DNA from 3 places in the Pseudovibrio sp. Ad5 genome. Region 3 is predicted to be linked to each of the others. Evidence: riboswitches for the same ligand, from Rfam matches in the RefSeq annotation. Region 3 holds a riboswitch; each other region holds the start of a gene.
The links. A riboswitch is a leader RNA that binds a small molecule or an ion and turns the genes downstream of it on or off. The one in region 3 is predicted to bind cobalamin.
Positions count from the first base shown of each region.

Region 1: it holds a riboswitch for cobalamin, as region 3 does, so the genes downstream of both, PsAD5_RS26460 (ABC transporter ATP-binding protein) here and cobU (bifunctional adenosylcobinamide kinase/adenosylcobinamide-phosphate guanylyltransferase) in region 3, are expected to answer to the same signal.
Region 2: it holds a riboswitch for cobalamin, as region 3 does, so the genes downstream of both, PsAD5_RS09220 (TonB-dependent receptor plug domain-containing protein) here and cobU (bifunctional adenosylcobinamide kinase/adenosylcobinamide-phosphate guanylyltransferase) in region 3, are expected to answer to the same signal.

Region 1 covers NZ_LMCH01000066.1:286,994-296,689, forward strand. The annotation lists gene PsAD5_RS26425 (YbaB/EbfC family nucleoid-associated protein) at 1-229, shown strand, start outside; gene recR (recombination mediator RecR) at 407-1,018, shown strand; gene PsAD5_RS26435 (GNAT family N-acetyltransferase) at 1,134-1,652, shown strand; gene PsAD5_RS27945 (hypothetical protein) at 1,731-2,234, opposite strand; gene PsAD5_RS26440 (hypothetical protein) at 2,228-2,617, opposite strand; gene PsAD5_RS26445 (hypothetical protein) at 3,270-3,542, opposite strand; gene PsAD5_RS26450 (RNA ligase family protein) at 4,359-4,985, shown strand; cobalamin riboswitch at 5,793-6,002, shown strand; gene PsAD5_RS26460 (ABC transporter ATP-binding protein) at 6,347-7,129, shown strand; gene PsAD5_RS26465 (ABC transporter substrate-binding protein) at 7,142-8,080, shown strand; gene PsAD5_RS26470 (FecCD family ABC transporter permease) at 8,083-9,138, shown strand; gene PsAD5_RS26475 (class I SAM-dependent DNA methyltransferase) at 9,396-9,696, shown strand, end outside.
Region 2 covers NZ_LMCH01000015.1:93,079-102,774, reverse strand. The annotation lists gene PsAD5_RS09240 (TetR family transcriptional regulator C-terminal domain-containing protein) at 293-922, shown strand; gene PsAD5_RS09235 (ABC transporter ATP-binding protein) at 935-1,696, opposite strand; gene PsAD5_RS09230 (FecCD family ABC transporter permease) at 1,696-2,694, opposite strand; gene PsAD5_RS09225 (ABC transporter substrate-binding protein) at 2,691-3,563, opposite strand; gene PsAD5_RS09220 (TonB-dependent receptor plug domain-containing protein) at 3,661-5,481, opposite strand; cobalamin riboswitch at 5,658-5,870, opposite strand; gene PsAD5_RS09215 (DMT family transporter) at 6,047-6,940, opposite strand; gene PsAD5_RS09210 (formate--tetrahydrofolate ligase) at 7,273-8,940, shown strand; gene PsAD5_RS09205 (heparin lyase I family protein) at 8,937-9,696, opposite strand, start outside.
Region 3 covers NZ_LMCH01000025.1:90,489-100,184, forward strand. The annotation lists gene cls (cardiolipin synthase) at 1-754, opposite strand, end outside; gene PsAD5_RS12690 (cysteine synthase A) at 851-1,888, opposite strand; gene PsAD5_RS12695 (hypothetical protein) at 2,134-2,823, opposite strand; tRNA gene PsAD5_RS12700 (tRNA-Asn) at 3,537-3,611, opposite strand; tRNA gene PsAD5_RS12705 (tRNA-Asn) at 3,651-3,725, opposite strand; tRNA gene PsAD5_RS12710 (tRNA-Asn) at 3,765-3,839, opposite strand; cobalamin riboswitch at 4,100-4,308, shown strand; gene cobU (bifunctional adenosylcobinamide kinase/adenosylcobinamide-phosphate guanylyltransferase) at 4,445-5,005, shown strand; gene cobW (cobalamin biosynthesis protein CobW) at 5,002-6,111, shown strand; gene cobN (cobaltochelatase subunit CobN) at 6,111-9,696, shown strand, end outside.

The DNA of each region.
Region 1 (9,696 bases), on a different contig from region 3:
AGGCGCAGGCATGGTCACCGTTACGCTGAATGGTAAAGGTGAGATGACTGGTTTGAAGATTGATCCTTCTCTCATCAATGCTGATGAAGTTGAGATCCTGGAAGATCTTATCCTCGCTGCGCATAACGATGCTAAGGGAAAAGGCGAAGCTTTGGTGCAGGAGCGTACGCAGGACATGATGTCCGGTATGGGTCTGCCAGCTGGCATGAAACTCCCGTTCGGCTCTTAATATCTTCAAGGCTATCTGTTGCCAAATCACCGCGGCCCTGCGCAGATTTGGCGGTAGACCTGAAACGGATTTATTCCCTCTTGCCCGCCTCTTCAGGCGGGCATAGTTTATCTGGCATTGTCTCGCAAAACTGCTTTGCGGGTGCCTTTTCTTTCTCGCAGAGAGCATAGATTTTAGATGAGTACACGCAGGGTTGCTGGTCCCGAAATTGAACGCCTGATACAGCTGCTGTCCAAGCTGCCCGGCCTCGGCCCGCGCTCGGCCAGACGTGCTGCTTTGCATCTGGTTCAGAAGAAAGATCAACTGCTTATCCCGCTGGCTGAAGCCATGGGCGTGGCGGTTGATCAGGTCGGCATCTGCTCTGAGTGTGGCACCGTCGACACCAGTGATCCTTGCACCATTTGCTCTGATCCGCGCCGGGATGGAGCAACCATTGTGGTGGTTGAGGACGTCTCTGACCTTTGGGCGCTAGAGCGGGCATCCGCTGTGAGCGCGCATTATCATGTCCTCGGTGGCACTCTGTCTCCGCTGGACGGGATTGGGCCGGATGACCTCAACATTTCCAAGCTGGTTGAGCGGATTGAAGGCGGTGTGGTGAGCGAAGTTATCCTCGCTGTTAATGCGACCGTTGAAGGACAGACCACTGCACATTTCATTACGGACCAGCTTGCGCGATTTGAGAATGTGAAAGTGACCCGTCTTGCCCATGGCGTGCCGGTTGGCGGCGAATTGGACTACCTTGACGAGGGCACGCTGGCGCAGGCTTTGCGAGCAAGAACAAAGTTTTAGCAGGTTTCTTGCTCGGCACTTATGCGGGTATTTCCGTCACATAAGTCGTTTGCGTTGCTATGTGCGTTGATTTGAAAGATTTGCGTATTTATTGCGTTGAACAGGATTTTTAGAAATGGACACGTCTTCCGCCAAACCAACCCAGTTTTTCATCCGCAAAACCCAGCGCAACGATGTGGACGAACTGCTCGCTCTGCTCAACCGGATTATTGAGGCCGGGGGGACAACTGCGCTTGAGAAGCCGTTGAACAAAGGTGAGTTCATCGAGTGGTTTCTTGAAGCGGATATTCTGGAGAGCACTGTTTGCGCGATTGATCGTGAGAGCGGCGAGCCGCTTGGCTTTCAAATCGCCAGCCATTACGGAGATATCCCCGCTGACTGGGTTGATATCGGCACCTTCGTAAAACCAGGGCTGCACAAGAGCGGCATCGGCAGTGCGCTGTTCAAAACAACACTTGCCAATCTGGAAGGCAAAAGCCTCACCACCATCAACGCCACCATCCGCGCCGACAACACCGGCGGCCTCGCCTACTACACCTCCCGCGGCTTCAAAGACTACAAAGTGCTGGAAGCCGTGCCGCTCTCTGATGGGACACCGGTAGACCGGATTTGTAAGCGGTTTGATTTGGGGTGAGTTGGCAACAGGTTGTGCTGGATTATTTGCGCTTACCTAAACCAACCTGCAACCAGAAACACAGAGCTCAATCGCTAATCAGCATCGAAACTGGTCACGATTGAAGTCAAACTCTTTAGGTGCGGAACACTTCGAGAGCCGATAAGGAATTTTGTCAGAAGAAAGCGCGAAAGGATCACCCTTTAGTCTTGCGATGATTCTTCGTTGCGACAATGCCAGCGACTGGCATGCAAAAGACCCACCATATCGCTTCGTTACTGGGTTATAGCTCTTCGCTGGATGCCGCCAACAAACAGCTTTTTGTCCTGCAACAGTATCACGCTTCCATTCCTCCGGGACTACCACTGAGTTCCCCGGATACCATAACCAAGCACGACCATTTTTGCCAAGATAGTTGACCTGATATCCATGAGCCTGAGAGAAACTTAAATAAGTCCAACCACTACTCGGGTATTCAGGAAATACTATCTCGCGGTTCACCACATCTTCAAAGGCTGGTCGAGATTGATTAGAACACCCAACTAGTCCTGCAATCATAATAAATGGAACAGTTAGGCTCACCGCTTTCAATATTTTTAACATTTGAGATCCACACGCCAATAATCAAAGCCTGAATATTTAGATTGAATCTCTCGCAGATCCGACTTCTTTGAGAAGCCACCAACAAAAGCCAGTATTCCTGCCCCAAATTCTGCTTTACATCCAGTTACAGCGCGTGCAACGCCTTCAACCTCAGCAGGCGAATAAGGAAATCCTGAGCCTTTGGGAGCAACAAATGAAAAGGCTTTATCTTTTGCAACGGCCACCTCAAATGACTTCCCTGCAAAGCGAACCTCCTGACGGGTTTTCCAGATAGAAAGGTTGGCAGCCTTTCGAGCGCGGACTTCTACACTATTACTTCCACTGCTAGAACAGCCAGCAATCAACATAGAAGCAGCGCATAAAGCGAACAATTGCTTTTTCATAACACTTCCCCATAGGTAATATACCGGCGGATATCACACGTTATTGGGGAAGTAAATTAACTGGCCATTACTACTTAGCTCAGTTTATCGAAATCACGCCTTACCTCTGTGAATGCCTCATAGAGCCCACGTACCCAGTCCGAGCAAAAGAGACGTTGAGATCTGCGTTTTGATTATCTGATGTAACTATAATGTATTGGTGAGGTTGTTGCGGTTGCTTCAATGCCGTCGTCCCGCACTTGATGCGGGATCCAGTGGGTGGGGCGGTAGAAGGAATACTACCCCTGATTTTTCATGGGGTAGACGCGCTGCTGTTGGCACTGGTATTTTTAAGGAGGCGCTGACCTGCGGCGGGTGGTATAGCCGCAGACCAGCAGGGCACCGTTTGGCGAGGATGCGGGGTGTATTTGCGTTTCGCCATTGGTACCGGAGGCAAGTGGCACGGGTTTGTGCCATTTACCCATCACAGTGCTGTTGAACGAGCTCTGCGTGGTCAGGGGTACCGATCACGTAGAGCGCGCTGCACAATCAAGCCATTTTCTAAGCCAGTCCTTTTTATGAGGCTGGCTTTTTTCTTTGCTCCTATGCATCTCCCTGATTGAAAACCGATGGGGCTTTCGGGAGGGTGCCAGCAAGCAAAGAGCTGCACGGCTTAATCAGGAAGCGGAGTTTTTGTGTTTATTGGCTGCGGATGAGCGACTCGCTCTAACATTCCGCAGCTTTTTTTGAGCGCTTCGAGGCGATCGCGGAAGGCGTGATGCAGAGTGAACAGGGCATCGCGCTCACTGGAGTGCTGCATTCTCTCTGTCAGCACGAGGTGCTGAATATACGAGAGGTTTTGCAAATCCGAGACAACGACGATGACTTCGTCAATTTCATTTTGGAAAGTATTTGTGGCGCCACAGGCGCATGCGGAGTCGATCATTCTCAATCCCTCTGTAAGTAGGGTGTTGAACAACCGCACGACAACAAGGCTTTCGACGGCCCGCTGGCGAGCGGGAGGTTCGAAACCTGCAAACAGACAGGCGAGTTTATTCCCTCCCGAAAGAGGTATTGTATTCACCGCCCTCCCGCTCATAGCAAAGGGTCTGCGCCCTTAGAAAAAAGGCACAAAAAATCCGCTAGTTAACGGGAGCGGCTTCCGCTGTTTGGAAAGGTTTCGACGCCTCAAAGATGAATGTGTAATGAAAACCAGCGGTTGTCAAACTGACAGTTTTTACAAGGTTGTGGATGACGTGGTTTGCGAGGTGTTTGTGTCGTGGCTTATGCCTGAGCATGTCGCTCTGGATCCCGGATCTGCGCTGTGCTTGTCCGGGAAGACGAGGGTGGAGTGAGAACCCTTTGGCGGGCGGGAGGCTAGAAACCTGCAAACAGACAGGCGAGTTTATTCCCCTCGAAAGAGTATTTTATTCACCACCCTCCCGCCCATAACAAAGGGCTTGTGCGCTTCATGCATGAGGATGGGATGAAGTAATTACCCTGTCAAACTGGTAGTTTTGACAGGGACATGGATGGCGGGGGTTAGCAAGGTGTTTGTGTCGTGGCTTATGCCTAAGCGTGTTGTTCTGGATCCCGGATCTGCGCTGCGCTTGTCCGGGAAGACGGAGGGTGGTTGTGGTTGCTCGTTAAAGCTTGTAATCACCTCCCGATAAGAAGAAGGGGCGGTGTCCTGGCTCAATGAGCATAGGAATTAAAATCGGAGTTCCCTTATTAGCTTTGAAGATAAGGAGCTGCGGGATCGATGAAGAAGTATGGCCGCACCTATCACTTACCCAGCTCTCCCGGTGTAATGAGCGATGACAAGATCCTGCGGGATTTGGCGGTTCTGGAAAGCGCAGCAGAGGTCGTCTTTACCGAGAAGATGGACGGCGAGAATACGACTATCCTGCAGAGTGGATGCCATGCGCGTAGCCCTGACAGTGGGTATCATCCATCCCGTGATTGGATGAAAGCTTTTGCGGCAGGTGTTTCGCCGTGTCTTGCTGAGGATGAGCGGATCGTCGGTGAGTATCTGTTTGCCCGTCATTCCGTCGCTTATGACAGGTTGCCTACTTACTTTCTAGGTTTTGCATGGATTGTTGGCGGCGTCACACAGAGTTGGGATGCGACGCTGGACCGTTTCTCAGAGCTGGGCATTGCTCCTGTTCCGGTGTTGCACAGGGGCGTTTTCACTCAAGCAAGCGTTGACAGAGTGCTGAACGGGCTCAACCTGAGCAAGCAGGAGGGCTTTGTCGTGCGAACCACTGAGGCTTTCCAAGAGGCTGACATGGCAACACATATGGCCAAGTATGTGCGCGCAGATCACGTACAGAGTGACACCCACTGGATGCATGGTGAGATTACCAAGAACGGGTTGCGAAGGAGCTAGGAGCACCTGAGCATTTGGCTCTGGATCTCGGATCTGCGCTGCGCTTGTCCGGGAAGACGGTGGGGTGTGCTGTTATTGCAGGTTTTCTTTGATAATCCGGGCAAATTTTTGAGCGATTTTTTTGTTTGGGAGCTTCCTATAGTACGCACCTTGTCCTTTTACCGTAACCTCCAACTCGTTGTTACTGAGTCTTCGAAATCTCGCTGATTGGCCTATCCCATTATTATTGTACTCTGGGAAACTTCCGATGATTATAGTTGCATCATCAGCATTTACTTGTGGCTGACTTGGATGACGAAAGCCTCCCCAAATACAGCCATTCGGCGGCCTTTCATCAACTGAGTGACGGACTTTGCTATGGTATGCGGGGCTTGACATTGTGCAGGGGGCTATACCGTGATTTCTAAAGATAGCAAGCAACTTGCGAGAAAGCTCCTGGTTCGTCATTGATGAATCGATTTTCACAATCTCCGTATGTCCAGGTGTCGGCAGGAGAGGTCCAATCAATAAACATCCCGAAACTGCAAAACAGACAGCGAAGACACTCAAGATTATCGAAGTCTTTTTAATGACTGTTTTCATCTCTTTTCACTTATTGCTATCCGGATGGTCAAAGTTGGTGAATTCAAGCAATCTCTGTTTGGTCATTGCCAAGAGCCTAGCAAGGCGTTGTCACAAGTGAAACTCATGGAAAACTTGGGATGGTTTTGCGAAAGTATTTGAGTGTTTCAAGTGAGTTGCTGGCAATTGCTATCAACAGCACCTCAGGTCTATTCTCGAAAGCGCTTGCAATTGAGGTCTGCAAAATTCAGTATGCGGGCCTATGGTTTCTGAGGTGCGAAAGGCCTCGGGATTAAAAGGGAACACGGTGAAGTGTAGCCAACAGGCGCTAATTCCGTGACTGCCCCCGCAACTGTAAGCGGCGAGCGACGCCAAGCATGCCACTGGAGAGATCCGGGAAGGCTGGCTGAGCACAGACCCGCGAGTCAGGAGACCTGCCATTATGTTTCACTTCAACCCGGGCGGGGCGTCCCGGAGGAGGCCATAATGGTTGCATTGGCGCAAGCCTCTCACATATCCGGTTTCTGTTTGCCCCTGCCGTTGCGCGGAGGGCGTTATGTTACCTGTTTCCTCAAGACTTAAACTTTATCCCGGATCGTTTTGCGAACCGCTGATGGTCGACGCGCGTGTGTGCTTGACTTTTGCCTCAGGATTCGACAATCAATGTAACGTTATAACGTTACATTGATGATGTGTAGCGTTTCACTCGGGTGGGTTGGTACGATGCTTGATCTTGTTTCTCATCATTTGGGCACCGTTGGCTGCCCGATTGGGGCTGAGCTGCGCACGGGTGCTTTGGCATGAGCGCGGTTTTTGTTTCTGTGTGCGATGTTTCGTGGGCGCCTGATCGGAAGAGTTCGTTGGTGTTACAGCCACTGAGTTTTGAGTTGGCTGCGGGGCAAGTGCTTGGCGTGGTTGGCGCGAACGGGGCTGGCAAGTCTACGTTGTTGCGGCTGCTCTATCGGTTCAACAAGCCGATGAGCGGGCAGATTTGCGTTGGCGGTGATGACATCTGGTCCCTCTCCGCCAAGATCACGGCACAGCGGGTGGCAGCGGTATTGCAAGAGCAGCCGACGGATTTTGCGCTGAGGGTGCGTGAGATTGTGGAGCTGGGACGCACGCCGTATCGCAGTGGGTTAGCAGCTTCCGGAGAACGAGACCGGCAGGTGGTGGACCGTGCGATCCGCGCTTTGCAGCTGGATGCCTTGGCCGGACGGTTGTTTGGCACGCTTTCTGGCGGAGAGCGGCAGCGGGTTATGGTGGCGCGGGCGTTGGCGCAGGAGCCAGAGCTGCTCATTTTGGATGAGCCGACCAACCATCTCGACATTCGCCATCAGCTAGAAATTCTGAAGCTCATTGAAGAGCTGGATCTGACGATCATCACCAGCCTGCATGACCTGAACATGGCAGCTGAGGTGTGTGACCAGATCCTGTTGCTGGACCACGGGCAAATGCTTGGATTTGGGGTGCCGGAGCAGATCCTCTCTCCCGCTTTGGTTTCCAAGGCTTTTCAGGTGCGCACAACGCGCGAACAGCTGGTGGACCGACAACACTCTCTTCTGACATTTGATCTGCATTCTTAAGGGTACTTTTTCATGAAAAAACTTGGTTTGGCGCTGGCTGCGGCGCTGCTTTCCTCTTCCGCTGCGCTGGCAGAGGTTTCCGTCAAGAGCTGTAACCGCACTGTCGAATTTGATGGCGTGCCGCAGCGGGCGGTATCGCATGACTCCAACCTCACAGAAATGATGCTGGCACTGGAGTTGCAGGACAACATGGTGGGCTACACCGGTATTTCTGGGTGGAAGACGCTGGATGAAGAGCTCACGGATCAAGTGGCTGTGCTGCCGGAGCTTGCCCCAAAGTATCCGAACAAAGAAATCCTAATTGGTGCTGACGCGGATTTCTTTTTTGCAGGTTGGAATTATGGTATGAGGGTTGGTGGCGAGCTCACACCGGAGACGCTGGAGCCGTTCGGTATCAAGGTGTACGAGCTGACCGAGAGCTGCATCCATATTGGCGAGAAGCCAAAGGTTTCCATGGATGACATGTACAATGATCTTTTGAACCTTGGCCGCATCTTTGATGTTGAAGAGCGGGCGGAAGCGTTGGTGCAGGCTTATCGCGAAGACCTTGCGCAGTTCAAAGCTGGCTTGAAGGCTGCTGACACACCTCTGCGTGTGTTTGTTTATGACGGAGGTGAAGATTCTCCGTTCACTGCTGGTCGTTATGGGATGCCAACCGCGCTGATTGAGGCTGCTGGCGGCACCAACGTGACGGATACATTGGATAAGAGCTGGGTGCGCGTGAACTGGGAGGCTGTGGTTGAGACCAACCCGGAAGTGATCGTGATTATCAACTACGGCGAAGTGACTGCTGCGCAGAAGCGTGAGTTCATGCTCAACAACCCCGCCTTTGCGGATATGGATGCGGTGAAGAATGACCGGTTCGTGACGCTGGAATATGCTGAAGCAACTCCGGGACCACGGAACATCAAGGCGATCAAGAAACTCGCAACCGCATTCTGGGGTAACTAACAATGAGCGAAGGAACCGGCGTTGTTGTAGCCCCCAAAGAGGGCTCTTCTCATCATTTGCTGCAGATTTGCTGCGTGGGATTGGCTGCGCTGGTTCTTTCTGTCTGCCTTGCGGTCTCCGTTGGGGCGGTTTCCATTTCCATGGAGACTGTATGGGGTGTTCTTGCCAACAAACTGGTGCCGGGCACGGTTGAGCCGAGCTGGTCGCTGGGGCGGGAGAGCATTCTCTGGGAGATCCGCCTGCCCCGTGCGCTGCTGGCGATCATGGTGGGGGCCGGGCTTTCCATCGTGGGAGCTTGCCTTCAATCCGTCACCCGCAACCCGCTAGCTGACCCGCATTTGATCGGCATTTCAGCTGGTGGCGCGTTTGGGGCGGTGTTGGCTCTGCTGCATACGGGGCTGTTTTTGGGGATGCTCACCGTACCTTTGCTGGCGTTTCTGGGTGCTCTTGGGGCAACGCTGCTGGTGATTGGGGTGGCGAAGTTTACAAGCGCTACCAGTGCCGACCGTCTGGTGCTGACGGGTGTAGCTGTGAGCTTTGTGCTGATGGCAGGCGCCAATATCCTCATCTTTTTGGCAGACCCACGGGCGACGCATACTGTGGTTTACTGGATGCTGGGCGGATTGGGGCTGGCGCAGTGGGCACATCTCGCCTACCCGTTGGTGGTGCTTGCTTTGTGCGGGCTCTGGCTGTGGTTTCGCGCAGGGCATTTCAACGCGATGACAATTGGCGATGAGACGGCGACAACACTTGGCATATCCGTTGGTGCCTTCCGGCTGGAAACCTTTGTGATTGGTGCGCTGATTACGGGTGTTATGGTCGCGTTTTCCGGCATGATCGGGTTTGTGGGGCTTATGGTGCCTCATATTGTGCGGCTGTTTGTTGGCGGCGATTATCGACGCCTGATCCCTGTTTCAGCGCTGTTTGGGGCGATCTTCCTATTGCTTGCAGATGCTGCTGCACGGACGCTGATGAAGCCGGAAGACATGCCGATTGGCATCATTACCGGGCTTATTGGCGGGATTTTCTTTATCTGGCTCTTACGGGAAAAGCGGTAGCTCTGCCGTTTTTCAGGGGTTCTGACACCTCGTTGTCGCTGCGATATGAGCTTGAGCTTGCCGTCATCACGACACAGTTTTTTCGCGTTAGACTCATACAAGGCCCATCTGGCAGCATGGCAGAAACACGGATTTTGAAAGGTATTTACCTTTATTCCAGTTGGTTTCGGCTGCTTTTAATTATGGTTTTGTCGCATATTCCTAGGCGTTGATCAGAGGTCTTGTTCGGGAACATGTGTTTGATGCGGAGTACGTGAATGACATCTCGGTTGTATAGCGATTTTGCCGAGCAGTATGATGAGGCCATTCAGGAGAACATCTACAACGCTCTTTTAGAGCGCCCCACCCTGCTTGGCATGCTGCCGCCGCTGCAAGGGCTGAAGGTGCTGGACCTTGGGTGCGGCCCCGGCGTGTATGCGCAGTTTCTCTATGATCACGGAGCTGATGTAACCTGCATTGATGAATCCGAGCAGATGCTGAAGCTGGTGAAAGAGAAGCTGGACGACAACGTAAAGTGCTACACCTCTGACCTGTCTAATGGGTTGCCGGAGAAACTGG
Region 2 (9,696 bases), on a different contig from region 3:
GGTTCTATATGAGCCCGGCCTTTTCTCTTTCCAGAGCAGGCTGTGTTCATGTGGATGCACGCATCAAGCTTTAACTCTTTATTTTTACGCGTATTCTTGTCCGAAAACCGGAACCACTTTTCAGGAATGCGCTTTATTGCAGAAAAACAACAATTATTGGGTGAGCCGCCTCATCACGACTTTTCTACTAGTGTTTAGCTTGATATGAGCACTGTGTTTTCGTAGGTGCTAACCTACTCATATACCGAGCGGGTATTTTTAGGTTCGGTGCTTAAGCAATTTGGAAAAGAGTATGGCTAAGGCTTCTGAAGCAAAAGGCAAAACACGAATTCAGATAGAAAAGACTGAGAAGATCCTCGCAGCTGCGCTGGATGTGTTCTCAACCTATGGATTTCGTGGATCTACGATCGATCAGGTCGCTCAGCAAGCTGGCTTGTCCAAACCAAACCTTTTTTATTATTACGATAGCAAAGATGCCATTCATGCAGAGCTGATTGAACGGTTGCTGTACATCTGGCTTGATCCGCTACATCAGCTCAATCCTGAAGGTGAACCCATTGAAGAGATTTGCGCGTATGTACGCCGCAAACTGGAGATGGCGCGGGACTACCCACGGGAAAGCCGCTTGTTTGCCAATGAGATCTTGCAGGGTGCCCCGCGCATCAAATCTTTGATTGCCGGCCCTTTGAAGTCACTGGTGGATGAGAAGACAGTCGTTGTTCAAGGCTGGATGAATGAAGGCAAGATCGCAGAGACAGATCCCTACCACCTGCTGTTTTCAATCTGGTCCACGACACAGCATTACGCTGACTTTGACAGTCAGGTGGAGACGTTGCTTCCGGCAGATAAGTCCAAGGACCGCTTCAAAGAGGCTGCGGCATACCTTGATCGCATGTTCCGTAAGAGCCTTGCACCCGAATAATCGAAGGTCTTCTTACAAACGTGTTGTGGGGGTGATCACAGGCCCCTGCTCTGTTTGCAGAATATGGGCTTTGACACGATAAACATCCTGCACGCGTTCTTCGGTCAACACGTCTTTTGGCGTACCATACGCGACCAGCTTTCCTTCTTTTAGCATCGCGAGCCGCGTGCAAAGGCGCGCTGCGTATGTCCAGTCATGCAGGCTGACAAGCATGGATGTACCTTGTTGTTGCAGCTTTTGAAAAATCTCCTGCAGCTCCAACTGGTGTTCCGGATCAAGTCCTGCCGTTGGCTCATCCGCAATGATCAATGGTGTTTTTTGCATCAAGGCCCTACCGAGCAGAGCACGCGCCTTCTCTCCACCAGACACCTGTAGGATTGAGGCTTTTCTGATTGCGTCCAGCCCCAAGCTTGCAATCGTCTCTTCCAGTTCCGCCTTGTGTTTTGGCGTCCGAACAGAACCTCCGATTGCTTCACACCCCAAAGCCAAAATGCGTTCTACAGACAAATCCCATGCCACATCACGCTCCTGCGCCATGTAAGCAACATGCTTGGATAATTGCTTGGCCGAGATGCTTTTGAGGAGCTGGTTGTCGTAGCTGATCTCTCCATAAGACGGGATTAATCCGACCATGGCTTTCATCAGTGTGGATTTGCCTGAGCCGTTGGGGCCGATCAAGCCAACGATCTCACCTTTACCAATCTCCAGATTGATTGAGGACAGGATGTTCTTGGGACCGTAGTTGACAGAAAGATCTTTGAGTTGAAGCAGCATCAGATCAAAGCCCTGCGTTGTTTAATGATCAGCCAAAGGAAGAACGGCGCACCGACAATTGCCGTCAGCACTCCGAGCTTGAGGTTTGATTGTGGGCCGAACAGTTTCACTGTGATGTCTGCAAGCGTAAGCAAGCATGCCCCTGCAATGGCACTTGGCAGCAGAAGGCGTTGCGGCTCTCCGCCCACCATTTTGCGTAGCAGATGAGGTACAATCAGACCGATGAAACCGATTGTTCCAGTCACAGCTGTCACAGCACCAACACTGGCCGCGGTTCCCGCAATGGCACAAAATCGCAGATGAGGTAGAGACACACCCATAGTATGAGCAGTTTCCTCACCCAGAGACAACGCATTGAGGCCTTTGCCCGTGATGAGCAAGAGGCTCCAGCCGATCACGATGAACGGCGCAATGATGTAAAGGTGTTGCATGGACCGGTCGTTTAATGAACCCAGCATCCAGAACACGATTTCCATGGCTGCAAACGGGTTAGGCGACAGGTTGAGTGCCAATGACGTGAGCGCAGTCGCTATGCTTGAGATCGCAACGCCTGCAAGGATCAGTGTCAGCGTCTGCCCTCGCCCGCCTGCCAGCATGGGCAGCAAAACTGCTGCAATCGCTGCGCCGAGCAATGCAAACGCTGGCAGTGCGAAGGGCATGGTAATTGTCAGTCCTGTGTAAATAGCTATGACTGCGCCCAGACTTGCGGAGGAGCTGACGCCGATCAAACCAGGTTCCGCCAACGGATTGCGCAGGAGGCCCTGCAATACAGCACCGGACAGGCCTAGTGTTGCACCCGTGATTAAGCCCAGAAGGGCGCGCGGCACGCGGATTTCCCAAAAGACGATGGAAACGGGTGTTTTTTCTGCGGCGAATGCTGCTTTAATCAGCTGCATGAATGTTAAATCAGCAGCGCCGATCATGAGCGAGGTTACAAACAAGACAGCAGCGATCAGGCATAGTGTCATAATCAACGGAGCATCCGGATGCTTTGTCATTCGGCTTGCGCTCCTAATTTGGTGGCTTGGTTGGCCAGTTTACCAATAGCTTGCGTCACAAACGGCAGACCACAAATGGTGTATTTGTCTTCAACCATGACGCGGCCACTGTTGCCGAGTGTTCGCTTCAATGCCGGGTGAGCGAGGAGTTCAAAAGCCAGTGCTGGTTTATCTGAGAACTGAGTGCCCTCAACAAGCAACTGTGGGTCTTCGAGGATCAGCAGCTCCAGAGGCAGTTTACTTGTGCCCTTCAAGCCCAGATTATTGGCAATATTCTGCAGGCCTGCCGTTGTGATCAACTCATTGACGAGGCTACCATCTCCCGCCGTGTACCCATTGGCGTAGTAGACCCCTGCCCGTGCCTGTTCATCTGGCTGGACGTCGATTAACTGTTGGATTTCGGAGGTGAACTGCTGTGCAAGCGCTTCAGCTTGTTGTTCACGTCCCAATACCTTACCGAGACGTCGTAGCTCTTTGGCGATGTCTGAGATCGTGCGAACGGGCGGCACTTGAACCACCGTTATTCCGAGACCGCGCAGCATCTGGACTGTGGTTTGGTTTGTGTATGTCCCTGCGATCACCAGATCAGGGTTCATCAGATAGATTTCTTCCGCCCCGCCGAAGTTGACCGGATAGGCCTTTGCCTCTTTACTCATGACGGAGAGCGTTGGGTCAGATGCTAATTTGGAGACTGATACAAGTTGTTCTTTGCCCGCAAGTAGCATGGAAAACTGGTCGGTGCACAGGTTCATGGAGACAACTCGCCGGGGTGCCTCCGCCTCGCTCTGGTCCGCTCGTACAACAGCAGGACTGATTGCCAGAGCCATCAGAAACGCCATTTGCATGATCTTTTTGATCTTATTTCGCATTTCGACCTTTTGAAAGGCGTACAGACATTGGAAGGCAGCCCGAGCAGAGCCTTCCCCTGCAAGATGCCGCTCAGCTTTCACCGAGCGGCATACTTAATCAGAAACTGGCAGTAAGACCAGCGTAAACGGAAAGACCCGGTGTCTGATAGTCTTTGATCCGCTCATAATCCTGATCCAGCAAGTTTTCACCGCGGACGTGGAACGTCAGATTCTCAGTGTACTGATAAGCAGCTTTGGCATTGACCAGAACGAAGTCGTCGAGCTCACCGTCATCTTCGATACCGGAGACGTAACTGGTATTGAGGTTGAGGGTCAGCACATCAACGGGCTTGTAAGTTGCCCCGACATTCACATCATGCAGCGGTACACGGCGCAGACGTTTTTTGTCTGGTCCAACAGCCCATGTGTAAGTGTAGGCAGCATTGAAGCTCAGATTGTCGAGAACATCCCAGTTAGCAGACAGCTCCGCACCTTGGCTGCGGGACATGCCGTTGATCTGTACGTATTTATTGGTTGTACGGTCATATCTAATCAAATCTTCAGTCATGATCTGAAAATAGGTTCCTGAAAGTCTAAGTTTATCACCCAACAGATTCTGATCGATACCCAGGTCAAAACTCATGGCAGTTTCAGGTTCAAAATTTGGGTTCCCATATTTTACGTCATACAACTCATAAGATGATGGCGCTCGAAAACCATTCCCGAGGCTTGAATGGATACGCGTATCTTCAAGCAACTGATAGGAAATGGTTCCACGACCAGACCAATAAGCACCGAAATGAGAATGGTAATCCAAGCGAGAAGACACCGAGAGGCTTAGGTCATCTGATGGCTCAACCATTGCTTCAACAAAGCCACCAAAGATACGGCTACTACCATACTCAGTATAGTCTTCATGCATCCAATCGCCACCAAAATTCAAAGTAATTTCGTCTGTCGCTTCAAAGGTATTGAGAACGTCAAACTTGTAACGATCACCTGAGTACTTTTTGGAGAACCCGCCAAAGTATTGGCGCTTTGTATGAATGACCTGAAACGAAGCATCAGTTGTTACTCGATCATCAAACCAAGCAACATCTGCACCAAATTTTCCCATGTACTGATGAAAATCCTGCTCATCACGCCCATCTGGATCAGATCCCCCATCAAACTCGCTGTGACCATCCGTACCGCGTGCAACAAAATATAGGTTCAGAGCCTCTGTGACATCGACTGAACCTTTTGCAGAAAAGGTCAGGTTCTCATAACCGTCCTCATCTGCTGTGTCACTTTTTGGAGTTTGCGCGCTAAACCCATCAGTATGGTAGCGCTGCACATTTACTGCGATATCTGCTGTTTCAGTCGCCGCTTGAAATCCATAGGACGCGTTGACGGTTCCGTAGCTGCCGCCCTCGATGGCCGCATTATGCTTCACGGTGCCCGGCGCAGCGCGTTTGGTGATGATATTGATAACACCCCCCACCGCTTGGCCACCATATAATGCACTGTGCGAGCCTTTTAAGATTTCAATACGCTCAACATCATTAAGTAGGACATGCTCAAGGCGAGCTTCAACTTGCGTACCAGACGGGTCAGCAATATCGACACCATCCAGCAAAATCTTCGTGTAATAACCACTCATTCCACGAATGCGCAAAGCACTTGTTTTACCCGCTCCGCCGTTTTGCGAGAACGAGATACCCGGCAACTTTGTCAGGTATTCAGAGACAAACATAGCGCCGTCGTTCTTTAGGTCTTCTTCGGTCACGACATGTGTTGTGGAGCCGACTTTGCCGGCTTCGGTTTCCGTTCTGTTGGCGATGACGATGATGTCATCAAGCTCTGTCTCGTTTGCGGATGAGATAAGAGTTGAGCTGAAGAGCGCTGAAAGGGCTACGCCGGACTTGAGGGTAGCTGCGATCCAAGATGTGTTACGCACGAGTTTGGTCCATCATTCACAGCATCCATGTCGGATGCCATGCTGTTGATTGCATTGTGCGCCTTTGAAGAAACTTGGTTCTAACCCGTTGAAACAAAGTCAGATTCATCACCACTCAGACGCACTGTGAATGTCACCTGAACGGAATACCGCCCCTTAGCACGCCCCGTACCGTGGGTGAGTGACTGCATCTGGCAGGTCTCCTGGCTTGCGCGTCCTTATTGTTGCTCCGCCTTCCCAACACCGCTTTAAACAGCTGCATCAGTGGCATGTGTGAGCAACAACTCTACGCTTACAGTTGCGGGGGCAGCCACGGCTTTTCCAAATGGACCGTGTTCCCTTTTCATTTTTATCTGATCGACAAAAATACCAAATGCCCGGCTATTGATCAGATTTCAGGGGCTTCCGTCAACTGGCTGAGCGAGGAACTTGATAAAATTCGACCAATTGCCAGCTAAACTCACAGAATTTGCTGGAGAGAGCACATCTCCATATCTTGCGGTGCGACCACTTAAGGCCGCACCTGCTAGGGATGCTTAGGCGGCATCGCTACCTTCTCGTTTGCTTAGCTCATGAAAATCAAAGCACAGCCGAGAATGACGAGGAGTGCGCCGATCCATGCTCCAATGGCAGGGAACTCTTTGGTTTGCCACCATAAAACAGGTAGCATCATGGCTGGTGTGGTTGCTGACAAGGTAGAAACAATGCCAACTTCGCCACCGCTGAGTGCATAGAGGATCAGCGTCATACCGATCCCCATGCCCAGCATGCCGGACAAGGAGGCCAGTGCGACGATCTCTTTGTTGATTGGGTTCGCCAATCTGAATGGACGGCCCGGCAGGTAAAACAACACCAGCAAACCAAAGGCTGCAATGGTGCAGCGCATAAGAGAAATCGCAACAGGATCTGCTCCACTTTCCATAACGGGGCGAATGATGATTGACCCTACTGATTGGGAAAGTGCGGCCAACGTGCCAAAGAGGATACCAATGGCAACAGGACCTCTAATCGCCTCCCATTTATGGAGCTGGTCTTTGCGCTTTCCAAACGCAATGGAGAGAATAACGCCCACTAAAACGAATAAGATACCAACAAGCGCCTGAAATGACAGTTCCTCTGACAGAAACAACCAACCGAGAAGCGCTGAGATGGGTGCGTTCATGGAAAACAGGATGGCTGTGCGGCGCGGTCCCATACGGTTGAGCGTGAGGAACAGCAATGTGTCCCCCATGAAGATGCCGACAAAGCCAGAGAGAAAGATGAGAGAAGCGTGGCTTGAATCAACCGTATTCCATGTGCCTGTTGCAATGACATAGATACCCAGAAACACCACAACAAACCACATACGCACACAGTTGAAGCCAATGGCTCCAAGGTGTGCTGCAGGTTTTGCTGAAATGAGACCACCAATAGCCCAGGTGGCAGCGGCACCGAGCGCGGCAACTTCAAATAAAAACATGGGGTGACCTAACCGACGAAACTACGGCACGACGCAGTTTGTTTATAAAAGCCAACCAGCTCTACTGCTCTTGGATTTGCCGCGCAAGCGCAGTCTGGTGAATTTTAGAACAGACCAACAGCTATTCAGGCAATAATATTTCACATCTCAGCAAAAACACAGATGAGCACCGTTAACTAAGTTAGTTTCAAGTGCCCTACCTCAATCTTGAACTTTGCAGGTGCATTCGGTAGAGATTCTACGTAGAGATTACATTGCTGTTCCTGCCTGATTTGCGTTTTTGACGCTCTCTCCGGCTCATTTGATTACACGTTCTAATCTGGAGATTTTCCATGAAAGATATTGAAATTGCCCGCGCAGCAGACATGAAACCCATTGCGCGCATCGCTCAAAATCTGAAGATCCCGGAGGACGCTCTTGAACCTTATGGCCGGTTTAAAGCCAAGGTTAATCTGGATGAGATGCCTGAGCTGAGCAGTAATCCATATGGAAAACTCATACTTGTCACAGCAGTCTCTCCAACTCCGGCTGGGGAAGGCAAAACCACGACAACCGTAGGACTTGGTGATGCTCTCAACCGCATTGGGTTAAAAACAACCATCTGTCTGCGCGAACCTTCTCTTGGCCCGTGCTTTGGCATGAAGGGTGGAGCTGCAGGTGGCGGTTACGCGCAGGTGGTGCCTATGGAGGATATCAATCTCCATTTTACAGGTGATCTGCATGCAATCACCGCTGCGCATAACCTGCTTTCTGCAATGATCGACAACCACATCTATTGGGGCAATGCAGAGAATATTGACCAGCGCCGGATTGTCTGGCGCCGGGTAGTCGATATCAATGACCGATCATTGCGCTCCGTTACCACTGGTCTTGGCGGTGTAAGCAATGGGTTCCCGAGTGAATCTGGCTTTGACATTACCGTGGCTTCTGAAGTGATGGCCGTGCTTTGCCTTGCTGAAAATCTACAGGATCTTCAGAACCGTTTGGGTCGCCTGTTGATTGGGTATCGTAAAGACAAGACACCCGTTTACTGCCGGGATATCAAAGCTGATGGTGCGATGACTGCGCTGCTTAAAGATGCCTTTCGCCCCAATCTGGTTCAAACGCTTGAGAACAATCCTGCCTTTATTCATGGCGGCCCGTTTGCCAACATCGCGCATGGCTGTAACTCGGTGATTGCGACGAAAACAGCACTGCGCCTTTCTGATTATGTGGTGACAGAAGCAGGCTTTGGTGCCGACCTTGGAGCAGAAAAGTTCTTCAACATCAAATGCCGTCAAGCTGGTTTGACACCGAATGCCGTTGTTGTTGTAGCCACTGTTCGTGCACTCAAGATGCATGGCGGTGTTGCCAAGAATGATCTGACAGTGGAGAACATCCCCGCGCTTGAAAAAGGCATGAGCAATCTGGAGCGACACGTCAAAAACTGTCAACGCTATGGCGTTCCTGTGATTGTGGCTATCAATCGGTACGGCCCTGATACAGATCAGGAAATTGACGTGATCCTGTCACGGATGGAGAAGCTTGGCGTAAAGGCCGTGCCCTGCACACATTGGGCCAATGGCTCAGCAGGCACTGAAGAGCTGGCGACTTCTGTCTCCGAAATTCTCCAGACGACACAGTCAGACTTCAAACATCTTTATGAAGATGATCTGGCCCTTTGGAAGAAAATTCGCAGGATTTGTAAAAAAGTCTACGGCGCCTCCAAAGTCACCTGCGAGCCGGCTGTCAAAGATCAACTCAAATCCTATGAGGAACAGGGGTACGGTCATCTCTCGGTTTGCATGGCCAAGACGCCTTATTCCTTCTCGACCGATCCGGCTTTGCTTGGGGCACCATCTGACTACAGCATCCATGTGCGTGCGGTTCGACTTTCCGCAGGGGCTGGATTTATTGTTGCACTGACTGGCGATATTATGGTGATGCCGGGCCTGCCGCGCCACCCGGCAGCAGAGACCATCGGGCTTGATGAAAACAGCCAGATTGAAGGCTTGTTCTAGTCTACATCAGACCGGTGTGGGCCGCGGCGAAAGCGGTCCAGATACACTGTCGACTGTAAGTCATCGCGATCATAATCCCGGTAATGCCCGAACTTGAAGTATTGGGTTTTACCGGCAAACTCATCATTACCAATGTAACCAGTAACGCGTGCGATGAACCTGTTGTTGGCCCAAATCTCGATGATCCCCTGCCCAACACGGCTTCCTTTGACGCGATAACGCATATCAACCCATCCGGTTGTTGGATCCGGCAGTACCGGGTCATCTGAGAGTTCGATCTGAATACCTGGATAATCTGAGTAGGTTTGTGGGTCCGCCAGAAATGGGAACTTGGAGGTATCCTGTGCTTCAATCGCTTTTTTCAGCTCAGGAATTGAAAGGCCACTGCCAAGGAACTCGTCTGAGGTGCGGCTTGCATCATTTCTGTTGCGAAAACCTTGCCGATCCAAACTCAGCATTTGCTGTAGCTCCTGCGAGAACCCCTTAAAGTCTTGCTGATAGCTGCCTTCTGCCTGCGCAACCAGTTTGCGAATGTCATTATGCTGGACAGTGATGTGAAAAACGCCGTTGTCAAACCGTTGCGCCAGAAATGGGCTGCCGCCAGAGTCTTCCTTCCATTGACCAATGACCCAGCGGGTCGATCCGGCAGGCCAGACGGTTCCATCAATTTTAAAGCTGAATGAGTACCAAACCTCATCGCCAAAATTACAACGTTTTTGACGGGCCTCCCAAAGTTCATTTTTCAGGTTTCCCTCT
Region 3 (9,696 bases):
GCCAGTGGCCGAACTCCTTGGACAGCCCCAGATACTCCTCACCGATGTTGTGACCGCCGATCCAGCAGTGTTTGCTGTCTGTGACCACGACTTTGCGGTGATTGCGATAGTTGAGGCGCATGGGGCCGAGCATGCGCATAAGGCGGTGGCGTCTGTTGAAGGCGCTGACGCGGACACCAGCGTCCTGCAGGCGCGTGAGGTACTGTGTGGAAAGGGAGCGGGAGCCGATGTCGTCGTAAAGCAGACAAACGTGCAGGCCCGCTTTGGCGCGTTCTATCAAGGCATCTGCCAGTTCCAGTCCTGCGCTGTCTTCGCGGATGATGAAGAACTGGACAAGAACATGCCTTTCGGCGGTGCGGATGCCTTCAATGATGGAGGCAAACATGGCTGGACCATCGATGAGCAGGTCACACTGGTTGTTGGCGAGAAAAGGCACCGAGGCTACACGGGTGTGCACAGGCCACTGGGTGTTGGCTGCGCTGTCTACATACGGTGTGTGACGATTGAGGACGTCTGCTTCGATCTGGGAGATATCATCGCGGACCTCGATGTAATCATCCAGCCGCTTCCATGCGAAGACGAAGTAGAGCGGGACCGTTGGCATGGGGATGAAAAACAGAGAGAGCAGCCAGGCAATGCTGCCTTGCGAGGTGCGCGAGTACATGATCTCGCGAATGGCGCAAATGACTGCCAAAGCATAGAAAAGAACACTGAAAATTGCGATCAGGGGAAGAAGGCTAAATGAGGATTCCAAGCGCTACAACTCCTGTAATGCGAGGACCTACTTATAGCTGTGCCAAGAGGAATGGTCAAAACCTCTTGGCGTATTGTGCAGTTCTTTCCGTTAAGGTCAGGCAGCTTCAAATGGAATGGCGATTTCGGACTTGCGTTCCATCCATTCTGGCACTGGCAAACCTTTTTCGCGCAGGAAGGTCGGGTTGAACATCTTGCCCTGATAACGGGTGCCATAGTCGCACAATATGGTGACGATGGTGTGGCCGGGGCCGAGTTCTTTTGCCAAGCGGATGGCGCCAGCGACGTTGATGCCGGAAGAGCCGCCAAGGCAAAGGCCTTCGTGTTCCAGAAGTTCGAAGTTGATCAGCAGGCCTTCTTCATCAGAAATGCGGTAAGGGATGTCGATCGGTGCATCTTCCAGATTGGCGGTGATGCGGCCCTGACCGATGCCTTCCGAGATGGAGGAGCCTTCAGATTTCAGTTCGCCGTGGGCGTAATAGTTGTAAAGCGCTGCGCCGTGTGGGTCTGCAAGGCCGATCTTGATGTTCGGGTTCTTTTCCTTCAGGCCGATGCCGGTGCCGGCAAGCGTGCCGCCGGTGCCGACTGCACAGATAAAGCCGTCCACTTTGCCGTCGGTCTGCTGCCAAATCTCCTGAGCGGTGGTTTCAATGTGGCCCTGACGGTTGGCGGTGTTATCAAACTGGTTGGCCCAGATGGCGCCTTGCGGGTGGGCTCTGTTCAGCTCTTCAGCAACGCGCTGCGAGACTTTGATGTAATTGTTCGGGTTCTTATAGGGGACAGCCGGAACTTCGATCAGCTCGGCGCCTGCGATACGCAGCATGTCTTTCTTTTCCTGAGACTGGGTCTCCGGAATGACGATCACAGAGCGATAGCCCAGGGCTCTTAAAACCAGCGCGAGGCCGATGCCGGTGTTGCCAGCCGTGCCTTCCACGATGATGCCGCCGGGCTTGAGCGTGCCGCGTTTGACTGCGTCATTGATGATGAAGAGCGCGGCGCGGTCCTTGACGGACTGGCCCGGGTTCATGAACTCGGCTTTGCCGAGAATTTCACAGCCGGTTCGCTCGGAGGGGCCTTTGAGGCGAATAAGTGGAGTGTTGCCGATGGCTTCGATGGCAGAGGCGCGCGTATCCATAGTTTCTCTCAAATAATTCGTATGACCAAAAATCAGAATGCGGGTGTTTACCCCTTTTGAGACCACGCTACTGTGCTGACCTCACGAGAACAAGAAATGGGCTGCCAAAGGGTGCGTCAGACTAGGATATTATTCTCTTTGCAATTGCGCATGAGAACAAAATTGCTCACGGGGTGCGTGGCTTTCGAATGAGTGCGCTAAATGCGATTTGAGAGAGTATCGATTTGCGCGCAGTCCAGTCTTCGTCAGGATCTGCTTTCCAGCCAGGTGATGGCATCCTTGGTGGCTTTCCAGAGGATCTCGCCGTTCTCACCTGCGCGTAGCATGAAGGAGTTATGGACTTCCTTCGGGACGGGCTGCACTTCCAGCAGGTTCACCTGCGTATCCAGCGCCGGGGCAAAAGCTTCCTTGCGGGTGATGACAAAGCGCTCATCAGTTGGCACGCGGGACTGGTCTTTCTTCAGGCTGGCAGACTGCAGTGCTTTGTTGTGAGTGGCAGGTTGCATCACGGTGACGGCAATGGCTCTGCCATCTGGCAGCAGATGCGTCTCGTTTTGCTGGACCTCGGAATTGTAAATGACCTCGCCGTGGGTATCGATCAACTCGACCCACAGGGTCTTGCGGCCCTCAATTTCCACCTCACCAACCCAGATGGACAAATCACTCTCTAATGGATCGGCGTAGGGAGTTTTGGAGGGCGGAGCAACGGTGACGGCCAGATAATCCTCTGGCATGGCGTAGGTGTTGCCATTGTCGGATTTTTCGATGAGCTGAGGGCCTGATGTTGTGGCAGGCGCGGAGGCGGGGGGCGTTTCTGCGTGCGAAGGCGCAGCCAAAGCGAGTGGCGCAGCGATGCAGGCGGCAAGAAACCCTGATCTTGTGAGATGCAACTTGAAGGTTTGCGGCAGACCGCAGGATGGCAACAGACTACTCATTTATGGCTCCCTGACTTTTACGCAGCAACTTTCCCAGAGGGGGCGCCTTATTATGTGCACTTCACTAGTCATCACTTAGTAGTGATTATGATAATATGCACTAGATATATTAGAGGTATACGCATTTACTTAGAGTATCTATGCCATAATAATTGTATATAAATTATGTTTCGCGTATTTATACTTTCAGGTTATTTAAATGCTATTATGTAAAATTTTCATTGTGTTGATTTGCTATAGGATTTGGATAGAACTGTGATGTAGATCGCAGTTTGTGCATATGGCAAAAAAATCTAGTATTTTTCCGCATGAGCTAAGCTTTTGAAAGAACAGCGCTTCATTTCGGCCAATTTTTTATGGGTGCCAAGGGCCATTAGGCGGTATTTGAGCTCGTTGCTGATATGCACAGCTCTCCCAACTTATGAACTCCCTGAAAATTGAAGGAGCCAGAGCTGCGTCAGTGGGTGGCCATGTGCAGGATCAGGGTGAGTTTTAGCGCAAAATGGAACGCCTCCGCTTTTGTGCGGAAGAGAGTTCTACCCAAATGGACTTTATGTCTTCGGCCAGCGGCACTTGATAGTGCTGCACCTTCGCTTCGCGTGAACATGGTTTTCTACCCATCATTTTTCTTGTTTTCTGGATAGACGCGCACGCACGTGTTTTGTGAAGAGAAGAGCTGTTTTAAGAAGAAGGGGAGGATAAAGAGAGAAGTATGGCTCCCCGGGCCGGATTCGAACCAGCGACCAAGCGGTTAACAGCCGCTTGCTCTACCACTGAGCTACCGGGGATCATACTATGTTGCCATTGGCGGCGATCGATAAAAGAAGTGGCTCCCCGGGCCGGATTCGAACCAGCGACCAAGCGGTTAACAGCCGCTTGCTCTACCACTGAGCTACCGGGGATCACGATGATCTTGCCGTATGGCTGCAAACGAAAAAGGATGGCTCCCCGGGCCGGATTCGAACCAGCGACCAAGCGGTTAACAGCCGCTTGCTCTACCACTGAGCTACCGGGGATCATGACACCCTTGCGAGTTTGCCTCGCCGTTTGCGTGAGGAGGCTTTTACAGAGGCATGTTGTGTTTGCCAAGTCGTTTTTTGCGTATTTTTCGATTTGTGGACAGTTTCTCTATTTTTTTATTGAGATATCCAAGGGGGTTAGCCAGAAATCTCCAAAAACCGCGGATTTTGCGGGTTTGATTTTCCGGTGATGTTGGAATCCTCACAAAGACAATTGACAGGAGAGCTGATTGCGCCCCACACTTAAGGCCAGAACTCCAGTTTCTTTTTGTTCCGGCTCAGGCTTTGGAATGACAAGATTAAACGGGAATGCGGTTCCATATATTATGGAGACAAGCCGCAGCTGCCCCCGCAACTGTGAGCGGTGAGACCTTAGCGAAAATCCCACTGGCCTTTTAAGGGCTGGGAAGGGGCTATGGTCGGTTGAGCCGCAAGCCAGGAGACCGGCTGGAGATATGATTTGACATAGGACTGCTGTCGGGTGGACGGCGAGAGGTGCTCATGACGCATATTTTCCTGTCTCCGTGCGAGACAGTTGCTGTACTTTCATATTCTTTGACTGAAGCCCCGGCTTCTTTGCGCTTGCTGACCAGCTAACCCAGATGGCTGAACAGAGAGGCGACCTTGGTGTTCGCCATTGCCTGGTTACGGGTGGAGCTCGTTCCGGGAAAAGCGCATATGCGGAAAAGCTGGTTATAAGCAGCGGGCGACGCCCGACTTATATCGCGACAGGCCAGGCCTTTGACGGTGAAATGGAGGAGCGTATCGCGCATCATAAGATGCAGCGGGGCGACCTTTGGGACACTGTTGAGGAGCCGCTGGAGCTTGTGCGCGTGCTGGAAACGCATGCCAGCAGCGATCGTGCGATCCTCGTTGATTGTCTGACGCTTTGGCTTTCCAACCTTATGCACGGGTCGCGGGACTGGACCGTGGAGCTTGAGCGGCTTGAGGCGGTTCTTAGCTCTTTGCCGTGCCCTGTTGTGTTTGTTGGCAATGAAGTGGGCATGGGCATTGTGCCTGAAAACGCCATGGCCCGCGCCTTTCGAGATGAAGCTGGCCGCCTGAACCAGCGTATCGCCGACCTCTGCCATTTTGTGATGTTTGTGGCTGCTGGGCAGCCTTTGCAGCTGAAGCCTGCTGTTTTACCGGAGATTTCCCTATGACTGTTTCTTTTGCTGCACCTTCTAAAAAAATCCCTGCTGTCATTATCACTGGTTTTCTGGGGGCCGGAAAAACAACGCTGGTGCGTAACCTGCTGATGAAGGCACAGAACAAGCGCATAGCGCTGATCGTCAATGAGTTCGGCGAGATGGGTTTTGATGGCTCACTGGTGAATGGCTGTGCTGACCCGGACTGTTCTGCTGATGAAGTGGTGGAGCTGGCCAATGGCTGCATTTGCTGCACGGTAGCTGATGATTTTCTGCCGACCATGGAGATGCTTCTGGAGCGCGAGCAGGTGCCGGATGTGGTTGTGATTGAAACCTCTGGCCTTGCTCTGCCACAGCCGTTGGTGCGGGCGTTCAACTGGCCTTCTGTCAAGCCACGTGTGACCGTTGACAGTGTGGTGACCGTGGTAGATGCACCGGCTGTTGCTGCTGGCAAAGTGGCCTGCGATGAAGAGGCTGTTGCTGCACAGCGGGCAGCGGATGATGCGCTGGACCATGAAAGCCCGGTGGAAGAGCTTTTTGCGGATCAGCTGACCTGTGCTGACCTTGTTGTGCTTTCCAAAGCGGACCTTTTGAGCGAGGCAGAGCTGGCGGCTGTCAAGCAGACGATCCGTGGCCGGGTGCGTGATGGGGTTGAGATTGTGGCTGCCTCTCATGGCGAGCTGGCGCTGGATGTTCTGCTTGGGCGTGATGCCGGGGCCGAAGATGATATGGACTTGCGTCTTTCTCACCATGAAGCGCAGCATGCTCACGACCACGACCACGACCACGACCACGACCACGACCACCATCATCATCACGATCATTCTCATGATGATTTTGAGAGTTTTGTACTGCCAACCCGCCGGTTTGCTTCAATTGATGAGGTGAAGGCACAGGTGGAAGCGGCCATGAAGGTTTCTGGTGTGTTGCGCATTAAGGGCAGTGTGGTGGTTGAGGGCAAGGCCGCGCCGGTGCTGGTGCAGGCGGTTGGGCCGCGTGTGGAGGCCTGGTTTGCGGCTGGCAGTGAAAGCCACTCCAAACTTGTTGTGATCGGCCTTGCGGGGCTGGACAAGCACAGTGTGCAGGCTGCGCTGAGTGAATTTGAGTTGGTTCAGGCCTGATGCACGTACTTGTCGGGCAATCACGCCGATTGGATGATGGAGAAGAGGCCGTCGACCTTGAGCAGGCGCCTGCGGATGTTGTGTTTTTAAGTGCAGCAGACACAGAGCTTGCCGGGCTTGCGGCGGCGCATGCCCAGCATGAGGGCTACTCTCTTCGTCTTGCCAGTTTTCTGGCGCTATCACATCCGTACTCTGTTGATCTTTATGTTGAGCAGACCATTCAGGCCTCCAAGCTTGTTGTGGTGCGCCTTTTGGGCGGTGTTGAATACTGGCGTTACGGCGTTGAGCGGCTGGAAGCAGCTGCCCGCGCTGACGGGGTGAAGCTGGTTCTGTTGCCCGGTGATGACAAGTGGGATGAAGAGCTGGCGAAGCGTTCCACTGTGCCTTTGTCTGTTGCGCAGATGTTGTGGCGATACCTGATTGAGGGCGGGGCGGAGAACCTTTCTAACGCTTTGCTTTATGCCGCGCAGAATGCTGAGTTGCCTGTCGAAGCGCCATCGGAGCCAATGGCGTTGCCGCGGGCCGGGCTGGTGCTGCAAGGGCATTCGCTTCCTACTCTGGAGGATGTGCGAGCCAGTTGGAAAGATCCGAGCCGTCCCGTTGCTGCTGTTGTGTTTTATCGTGCGCTGTACCAGAGCGGTGCAATTGAGCCAGTGCAGGCATTATGCCATGCGCTTGAGGCACAGGGGATAAACCCGCTGGTGCTTTATGTGGCGAGCCTGAAAACTGCGGAATGCGCTGGTGTTGTTTCCAGCGTATTTGAGCAGTGTCCGCCAGACGTGGTTTTGAATGCCACAGCCTTTGCTTTGTCGAGTGCAGGTGCTGTTCATTCCGGCACGGTGTTGGACAATCCAGGTGCATGTGTTCTGCAGATCGTTCTGTCATCTTCCTCGGAAGAAGGGTGGGCGGAGAGTGATCAGGGCTTATCCCCGCGCGACCTTGCCATGCATGTGGTGCTTCCTGAAATTGATGGCCGTCTTTTGACGCGGGCGATCTCGTTTAAGGAAGAAGGTGGGCGTGATGTCAGGACCCAATGTTCGCTTGTTCGCTTTGTACCAAAACCGGACCGGATAGAGTTTGTGGCAGCGCTGGCAGCCAATTGGGCGCGGCTGAAACACAAAAACGCAAATCAACGCAAAGTCGGCATAGTGCTCGCAAACTATCCTAACAAGGATGGGCGTATAGCAAACGGGGTTGGGCTGGACACGCCTGCCTCTTGCGCGCACCTTCTTTTAGCCATGAAAACAGAAGGTTATGGGGTTGCTGAGAATGCGCCGAAATCTTCTGAGGCGTTGATAGAGGACCTGCTGGCTGGCCCCACCAACTCCCTTAGGAACGCAAACCAACGCAAAGGCGGGGAAGTGTTTGCGCTTGCTCGTTATAAGCAGTTGTTTTCTCAGCTGCCTTTGGCTGTGCGTGAGGGGATTGAGGAACGTTGGGGGGCTCCAGAGGACGATCCGCATATTGTTGACGGGTCTTTCCAGCTGGCGCTGAAGACTTATGGCAATGTCACTGTCGGTATTCAGCCTGCTCGCGGCTATAATATTGATCCTAAAGAGACTTATCACGATCCAGCGCTTGTTCCGCCGCATCATTACCTTGCCTGGTACATGTGGCTGCGCGACAGCTTTGAGGCGGACGCACTTATTCACCTTGGCAAACACGGAAATCTGGAATGGCTCCCTGGAAAAGCATTAGCCTTATCAGAGGCTTGCTATCCTGAGGCCGTGATTGGGCCTGTACCGAATATCTATCCTTTCATCGTCAACGACCCTGGAGAGGGATCGCAGGCAAAACGGCGGTTATCCTCGGTGATCATCGATCATCTTACCCCTCCGCTGGCCCGCGCTGAGAGCCACGGCTCTGCGCTGGAGCTGGAAGCGCTGCTGGATGAGTATTACATTGCAGCGGGAGTGGACCACCGCCGCCTGAAAGCGCTTGGAAAAGAGATACTTGGCGTTGCTGCGCGTGAAGGTATGGACAAGGATATCGGTCTTACATCGCAGATGGATGAGGACACACGTTTGGCGCGGCTCGATGCCTACTTGTGTGACCTGAAAGAGTTACAAATCCGCGATGGGTTGCACATTCTGGGGCAGTCACCAACAGGAGAGCAACGGGCCGAGTTGCTGGTGGCTTTGCTGCGCGTGCCGCGTGGTGAAAAACCTCACGAGAACAGTTTGTTACGCGCACTTGCTGAGGATTTGAATCTGGTGGAGTTTGATCCACTGGATTGTGCCTTTGAGCAGGCGTGGGCTGGTGAACGGCCTGTGCTTTTGCAGGAGCTTGTTGACGCGCCGTGGCGCAGCTGCGGGGATACGGCTGAGCGGCTGGAAGCGCTGGCGCTGGCGTATGTCTCAGGTGAGCGGGTGGTTCCGGCTGTGTTTACAGCGACTTGTGCCGTGTTGGAGGCGTTGGAGCAAGAGATTGCGCGCTCAGTAGATGCCTCTGGCGCTGCTGAGGTGGACGGGGTGTTATCCTCCTTGGCCGGACGGTTTGTCCCCCCCGGACCATCGGGTGCGCCGTCGCGTGGTCGCCCTGATGTGCTGCCGACCGGGCGTAACTTTTATTCTGTTGACGTTCGCTCCGTTCCTACAAAGGTCGCCTGGAAGCTTGGTGAGAGAAGCGCTAGCGCGTTGATTATGCGGCACTTTCAGGAGCACGGCGAGTGGCTGCAAAGCATCGCCATGAGCTGCTGGGGAACCGCAAATATGCGCACCGGCGGGGATGATATCGCACAGGCGCTGGCCTTGATTGGGGCTCGTCCGGTCTGGGAAGACACCTCTGGCCGCGTGACAGGTTTTGAAATTGTTCCGCTTTCCGAGCTTCAACGCCCTCGCGTTGACGTAACCCTCAGAATTTCCGGCTTTTTTCGCGATGCGTTCCCACAACTCATACATTTGTTTGACGCTGCCGTTGCTGCGATTTGCGATCTTGATGAGCCTGATGATGCCAATCCTCTGGCGGCTCGGTACCAAACTGAGCTTGGGGGATTACTTGCGAAAGGTGTTGAAGAAGGACAAGCGCGCAAGCGGTCTTCCACCCGGATTTTTGGTAGTAAACCAGGGGCTTACGGCGCTGGCCTGCAGGCGCTGATTGACGAGAAGCTGTGGGATAAACGCGCGGATTTTGCGGAGAGTTTCCTGGAATGGGGCGGCTATGCCTATGGCCGTTCGCAAGAAGGCGAGCAAGCCAGAGACGATCTGGTCACCCGGCTCACCCATGCTGATGCAGTGGTTCACAATCAGGACAACAGAGAGCACGATCTCCTTGATTCTGATGACTATTATCAGTTTGAGGGCGGTTTGGCCGCAACTGTTGAAACGCTCAAAGGCGATGCTCCGCACGTCTACCACAACGACCATTCGCGCCCTGAACGCCCTGTCATTCGCACGCTTTCTGAGGAAATCGGGCGGGTTGTCAGAGGAAGAGCTGCCAATCCAAAATGGATCGCAGGTGTGATGCGCCACGGGTATAAAGGTGCTTTTGAGATGGCGGCCACGGTCGACTATCTCTTTGCTTTTGGGGCGACGACCAATGCAGTCTCTAACCATCATTTTGATCAGCTCTATGATGCATATCTTT